One region of the Pseudomonas sp. ASL3 genome, then DNA from elsewhere that is predicted to be linked to it. Evidence: predicted binding sites of a transcription regulator. Region 1 holds the regulator's gene; each other region holds the start of a gene.

What was found. The regulator sigma-54, encoded in region 1, starts transcription at its own class of promoters, with help from an activator protein. The targets are predictions, from matches to a motif close to ANTGGCATNNANNTTGCTNT.
Region 2: a site for sigma-54 is predicted at 1,369-1,388, ahead of flgB (flagellar basal body rod protein FlgB). Genes of this name have one in related genera too.
Region 3: a site for sigma-54 is predicted at 786-805, ahead of glnK (P-II family nitrogen regulator). Genes of this name have one in related genera too.

What each region holds. Positions count from the first base shown of each region.
Region 1 is NZ_CM155281.1:6,465,116-6,467,381, forward strand. It holds gene ptsN (PTS IIA-like nitrogen regulatory protein PtsN) at 1-110, opposite strand, end outside; gene hpf (ribosome hibernation-promoting factor, HPF/YfiA family) at 123-431, opposite strand; gene AC1MEE_RS29695 (RNA polymerase factor sigma-54) at 511-2,001, opposite strand; gene lptB (LPS export ABC transporter ATP-binding protein) at 2,187-2,266, opposite strand, start outside.
Region 2 is NZ_CM155281.1:3,691,620-3,693,885, forward strand. It holds gene AC1MEE_RS17055 (flagellar hook assembly protein FlgD) at 1-454, opposite strand, end outside; gene flgC (flagellar basal body rod protein FlgC) at 470-913, opposite strand; gene flgB (flagellar basal body rod protein FlgB) at 917-1,324, opposite strand; gene cheR (protein-glutamate O-methyltransferase CheR) at 1,569-2,266, opposite strand, start outside.
Region 3 is NZ_CM155281.1:5,799,358-5,801,623, forward strand. It holds gene AC1MEE_RS26485 (HigA family addiction module antitoxin) at 1-194, shown strand, start outside; gene AC1MEE_RS26490 (accessory factor UbiK family protein) at 331-591, opposite strand; gene glnK (P-II family nitrogen regulator) at 1,012-1,350, shown strand; gene AC1MEE_RS26500 (ammonium transporter) at 1,386-2,266, shown strand, end outside.

The DNA.
Region 1 (2,266 bases):
ACTTCACTGCCGATCAAAGCTGCAATTTGTTCGAGTACACGTTTTTTACTGCCGCCCGACACGTTCACAAGTGAACGGCCGGGAGTCAGGATATTTTCAAGTCGGATCATGGGTTGGGAGTGTTAGCGAGCCGTCGCACCTTTAAGGATGTTCTGCTGCTTTTCCTTATGCTTGAGCAATTGTCTGTCCAGCTTGTCAGTGAGTAGATCGATTGCCGCATACATGTCGTCATGTTCTGCGTTAGCGACTACCTCCCCACCATGGATGTGCAGCGTGGCTTCGATTTTCTGCTTCAGTTTTTCGACCGCCATCGTTACCTGCACATTGGTAATCTTGTCAAAGTGCCCTTCAAGCTTTTTGAGTTTGAGCTCAATGTATTCGCGCAGGGGCTTCGTAACCTCAAGCTGGTGTCCACTGATGTTGACTTGCATACAGCTTCTCCTTCGTTGCCAGTGCATATAGAAGCAGGCTTGGTGCCTACCACTGTAACGCTGCGGCGTTAGGCCATCATCACATCAATCGCTTGCGCTCACTCGAAGGCGCGATCCCAAGTGATTCGCGGTATTTGGCGACTGTGCGACGGGCTACCTGAATGCCTTGTGCCTCCAGTAAACCAGCGATCTTGCTGTCACTCAACGGCTTTTTCTGATTTTCCGCGGCAACCAGTTTTTTGATGATCGCGCGGATGGCTGTGGATGAACACTCACCGCCCTCAGAGGTGCTTACGTGGCTGGAAAAGAAATATTTCAGTTCGTAAATGCCGCGAGGGGTATGCATGAATTTTTGCGTGGTCACCCGTGAAATCGTCGATTCGTGCATGCCGACCGCTTCAGCGATGTCATGCAGGACCAGTGGTTTCATCGCCTCGTCGCCATATTCGAGAAAGCCGCGCTGATGCTCGACAATTTGCGTGGCCACTTTCATCAGCGTTTCGTTGCGGCTTTGCAGGCTCTTGATGAACCAGCGGGCCTCCTGCAACTGATTGCGCATGAAGGTGTTGTCGGCGCTGGTGTCGGCCCTGCGAACGAACCCTGCGTACTGTGGATTGACCCGCAGACGGGGCACGGACTCTTGGTTGAGTTCCACCAGCCAGCGTTCGTTGTCCTTGCGTACGATCACGTCGGGCACGACGTATTCGGCCTCGCTGGATTCGATCTGCGAGCCTGGACGCGGGTTGAGGCTCTGCACCAGCTCAATGACTTGGCGCAGCTCGTCTTCCTTGAGTTTCATGCGCCGCATCAGTTGAGCGTAGTCACGGCTGCCGAGCAGGTCGATGAAATCGCTCACCAAACGCTGTGCTTCAGCCAGCCAGCGGGTTTTCGCGGGCAGCTGGCGTAGTTGCAGGGACAGGCATTCGCTCAGGGTGCGGGCGCCGATCCCGGCGGGTTCGAATTGCTGGATACGGTGCAGAACTGCTTCGATTTCATCCAGCTCGACATCCATTTCCGGATCGAACGCATCGAGGATTTCCTCGAGCGACTCGTCGAGGTAACCCTGATTGTTGATGCAGTCGATCAGCGTGACGGCGATCAGCCGGTCGGTGTCGGACATCGGTGCCAGGTTCAACTGCCACAGCAGATGGCTCTGCAGGCTCTCACCGGCCGAGGTGCGCGTGGTGAAGTCCCATTCGTCATCATCGTTGCTGGGCAGGCTGCTGGCGCTGGTCTGGTAGACGTCTTCCCAGGCGGTATCGACTGGCAATTCGTTGGGAATACGATCGTTCCATTCGCCATCCTCCAGGTTATCCACCGTCGGGGCGGTTTCCTGGTAGGTCGGTTCCTGAACGTCAGGATTGGGTTTCTCTATGTTGTCGGCCAGCGGATCAGCGTTGTCGAAGTCGTCGCCTTCTTCCTGGCGCTCGAGCATAGGGTTGGACTCCAACGCTTCCTGGATTTCCTGTTGCAGATCCAGGGTCGACAATTGGAGGAGGCGGATGGCCTGTTGCAGCTGCGGTGTCATCGTCAGCTGCTGGCCCATTCTCAGGACTAGCGATGGTTTCATGGCAGGGGCTTAACACCTTATTCGCCGGCGCACATGCGCCATCCACTACAGGGCGCCGAAGCGCCAACTTAAGCAAATTATATGCCTGAAACCTAAGTGTTTGCCTAGAGTGTGCTGACAATTAATGTTTTTGTCAGCGCTAACCCTAGTGTCCGTCGCCGATGAAGAGCGAAACACCGCAGAACTTACAGGCGGAATTCATGGCCGAGGTAAACCTCTTTAACCAGTTGGTTAGCCAGAATGGTTTCTGCATCACCTTCAGCGA
Region 2 (2,266 bases), 2.8 Mb from region 1:
CGCCCAGATTGAGGGTGTCGACCAGGTTCCCGTTCGAGTCGTTGATCTTGACTGTGGTCGATGTGTTCGAGGCTGGCACGACCACGGAACCGGTCAGGCCTTTGGTGGTATCGACCACGGCCGAACCGCTGGCGACAATGACTGACCGCCCGACCAGAGAAGAAGCCTGCAAGGCCTGGGACGACTGGAACGTGCTGGCAATCGTATCGACCGTGGTGCTCAGGTTCTGCATGCTTTCGAGGCTGCTGAACTGAGCCAGCTGGGACACGAATTGCGTATTGTCCTGCGGATTCAGGGGATCCTGGTTCTTCATCTGCGTGACGAGGAGTTGCAGGAATGCATCCTTGCCCAGCGCAGAGGTACCCGTTGGATTGGTGCTGGCTGACGCCGCCTGCTGCGAGAGCTGGCTCAGAACCGTCGAGGTGGTGTTGGAGACGTTGTTGGTGGTTGTCATCGACTGCGCCTCTTATCACTGACCGAGGGTCAGGACCTTCTGCATCATGGTTTTAGCGGTGTTCATTATGTCCGCGTTGGTCTGAAACGAGCGACTGGCAGAGATCATGTCGGCCATCTCTTGTACAACGTTGACGTTGGGGTAGTAGACGTAACCATTCTTGTCAGCCGACGGATGATTGGGCTCGTAGCGCGCTTCAAGGTTGCCCTGATCCTGGACGATACCGGCGACCTGAACACCCTGGCCCGCTTCGTCCTGGCTACCGAACAGCGAACCGCTGTCGCCGCTGCCCTGCCCCTGGAGTACGGTGGCAAACACCGGGTGACGAGCGCGATAGGTCTGGTCCATGCTCGACGAGACGGTCTCGGCGTTGGCGATGTTACTGGCCACGGTGTTCAAGCGAGTGGTCTGAGCACTCATGCCGGTACCGGCAATGTTGAAAACACTGGAAAGAGACATGGATTACTCTCCACGCAGGGCTGACACCAGCCCTTTGAATTTGTTGTTGAGAAGGGTAAAGCTGGCCTGGAAGCCCACGGCGTTCTGCGCATAGTTGGACTGCTCGACCTGCGCATCGACGGTGTTCTGGTCCAGTGATGGCTGGCTCGGCGTGCGGTACAGCAGCGTCCCGTCAGTGCCACCCAGACCCTCGGCTTCGATATGCCGGCTGTTGGTCGTGTTGAGGGCGAAGGTACCGTTCTTGGTTTTATCGCTTTGCGCGGCAAGCACGGCAGAGAAATCGAGATCTCGCGCCTTGTAGTTCGGTGTGTCGGCGTTGGCAATGTTGTTGGCCAGCACTTCAGCACGCTGAGCGCGAAAGCCGAGGGCTTGCTCATGAATGCCTAGCGCTTTATCGAAGCTGATGCTCATGTCGGGAAACCTTTAGCGGCTGACCTGATTTTCGTATCTGAGACATAGCAATCAACGTGCCAGCTTCGCCAGGCCCATAAATCAAGGGTTCTGGCGAGGTTTGCCGGGCGGCAAGCCAAAATAGCGGCAATGGATTTCCGCTGTACGCCAGTAAAGCGGCAATAGGAATTGCCGGTGGTGTCACATCAGTCAAACAAAAATGCCCCTGTCTTTCGACAGAGGCATTTTTAGCGCGCAGTGGAACTTACTTCGCCTGATAGATGATCCCCGGACTGCACTGAACCATTTGATAATGGTCAGGCAAACCATTGAGCGCTTCGGAAGCGCCCAGGAACAGATAGCCACCCGGCTTCAGCGTGCTGTGGATACGCAGCAGAATGTCTTTCTTCACTTCCGCCGAGAAATAGATCAGCACGTTGCGACAGAACACGATGTCGAACTTGCCCAGGCTGGCGTAGCTGTCGAGCAGGTTGAACGAACGAAACTCGACACGACTCTTGATCGGTGCCTTGATTGCCCAGCGACCCGGCGCTTTAACGTCGAAAAACCGTTGCAAGCGCTCAGGCGAAAGACCACGACCGATCGCCAGGCTGTCGTACTCGCCAGACTTGCAGTTGGTGAGCATGGTCCCGGACAGATCCGTGGCAACGATTTGCGCGCCGCTTTTGAGCTGACCGATGTTGACCCGCTCGAACTCATCGATCGACATCGACAGCGAATAGGGTTCCTGCCCTGACGAGCAGGCAGCCGACCAGATCCGCAGACGCTGACCCGGGCTTGCCTTGATCTGCTCAGGCAACACCTTGTTCTTGAGCACTTCAAACGGATAGGTATCGCGAAACCACAGGGTTTCGTTGGTGGTCATCGCATCCACCACCTGCTCACGCAAACCACTGCGTGGCTGCGCCTGGATGCGCTGGATCAGCTCGCCCAGGGTCTTGA
Region 3 (2,266 bases), 670 kb from region 1:
CGCCAACGGTCAACGATATCGTGCTTCAGCGGCGCGGAGTCAGTGCAGACGTGGCGCTTCGACTTGCCGCGTGCCTGGAGACCACGCCTGAGTTCTGGCTGAATCTGCAGCTGGCTTACGATTTACGGAAAGCGGAAGTCGAGCGGGGAGCTGCGATCAGGGATCAGGTGCATCCAATCGCTCACTGCGCGTAGCTGTAGTCTGACGGACATTTCGTGGGAGCAGGCTTGCCTGCGAATATCTCGACGCGGTCTGCCTGACAAACCGTTGTTCGCAGCGGGACGCGTAGTTGCAAGCCTGCTCCCACATCAACGCACCACCGCGCGGAAGTTATTCCGCAGGCGGCGCCAATCTTGCTTCCATCTCGGCCACTTTCGCTTCCAGCGCTTCGAGGCGGGCGCGCGTGCGGGCGAGGACGGTCATCTGGCTGTCGAACTCTTCGCGACTCACTAGATCAAGCTTGCTGAAGCCGCTTTGCAGCAAGGCTTTGAACTGGGTTTCGAATTCATTGCGCGGGATCGGTGTTTCGCCGTTGAACAAACGTGAGGCGTGGCCGCTCAGGGCGTCGAGGAAAGCTTTAGGCGCGAGCATGGTCAGGATTCCGGAAACAGATGGGCGGCAGTGTATCACGCAGCGTCTATAGTCAATTCAGATCACCCGTTCTGCACGCTTTTCGCGCACAAGGGCGGGCACGCGCGCACTGTTGTTGTGCGTCTTGATCCTGATGGCGGGGAGCTTTCATAGTGGCTTTAGGCTAAGTCACTGTAATTAAAGGCTTTTTATGAGATGGCAAGCTTTCTGCTTAGTGGCATATGACCCATGCACTGATGCAGTCGCTGTGACGAATGCAGTGCGGTAGGCGGAGTAGGGAAGTGTTTCGTCAGAAGCGGTTTTTTGGGGTTGGTCGGGCCCGTTTGAGGCGACCGACGGGTTACAAAGCCAAGCACTGCGCTTAGACTTGAGTCGGGTTTGTTTTCCTGGGGCAAGTCCACCAATTCGGGAGAAAGTTTCATGAAACTAGTCACTGCCATCATCAAGCCGTTCAAATTGGATGACGTGCGCGAGTCGCTGTCCGAGATCGGCGTGCAGGGCATCACCGTCACAGAAGTTAAAGGCTTCGGTCGGCAGAAGGGTCACACCGAGCTGTATCGCGGTGCGGAGTACGTCGTCGACTTCCTGCCAAAAGTGAAAATCGATGTTGCGATTGATGACAAGGATCTGGATCGGGTTATCGAGGCGATAACCAAGGCAGCCAACACCGGCAAGATCGGTGACGGCAAGATCTTCGTGGTTAACCTAGAACAGGCCATTCGCATCCGTACCGGCGAAACCGATACCGACGCAATCTAAGCCGCCAAACCCCAACGCCCCAGGAGTAAAACACTATGACTCTGCGTCAATTCGCAGGGCTAGGCGCCCTGTTGTCCCTTTTAATCCCTGGTCTGGCCCTGGCGGCTGACCCGGTACCGGTCGTAGCACCTGTCCTCAACTCCGGCGACACGTCCTGGATGTTGACTTCGACGGCGTTGGTGCTGTTCATGACCATCCCCGGTCTGGCGCTGTTCTACGGCGGCATGGTTCGGCAGAAAAACGTTCTTGCGATAATGATGCAGTGCTTCGCCATCACCGGTCTGGTCAGCATTCTGTGGGTCATTTATGGCTACAGCATCGCGTTCGACACCACGGGGATGGAAGCCAACGTCGTCAACTTCAACTCCTTCTTCGGCAGTCTGGCCAAGGCGTTCCTCGCGGGCATAACCCCAGCGAGCATCACCGGCCCAACCGCGTTGTTCCCTGAGGCGGTGTTCGTCACCTATCAGATGACCTTCGCCATCATCACCCCAGCGCTGATCGTCGGTGCGTTCGCCGACCGGATGAAGTTTTCCGCCATGCTGGTCTTCATGGGCATCTGGTTCACGCTGGTCTATGCGCCAATCGCGCACATGGTCTGGAGCGGTCCTGGCTCACTGTTGGGTGACTGGGGCGTTCTCGACTTCGCCGGCGGCACCGTGGTTCACATCAACGCAGGTGTAGCGGGTCTGGTTGCCTGTCTGGTACTGGGCAAGCGTAAAGGCTTCCCGGCTACCCCAATGGCTCCGCACAACTTGGGTTACACCCTGATCGGCGCGGCAATGCTTTGGGTGGGCTGGTTCGGCTTCAACGCCGGCTCCGCTTCCGCGGCCAACGGCACTGCCGGTATGGCGATGCTGGTGACCCAGATCGCGACCGCCGCTGCTGCACTGGGCTGGATGTTCGCTGAGTGGAT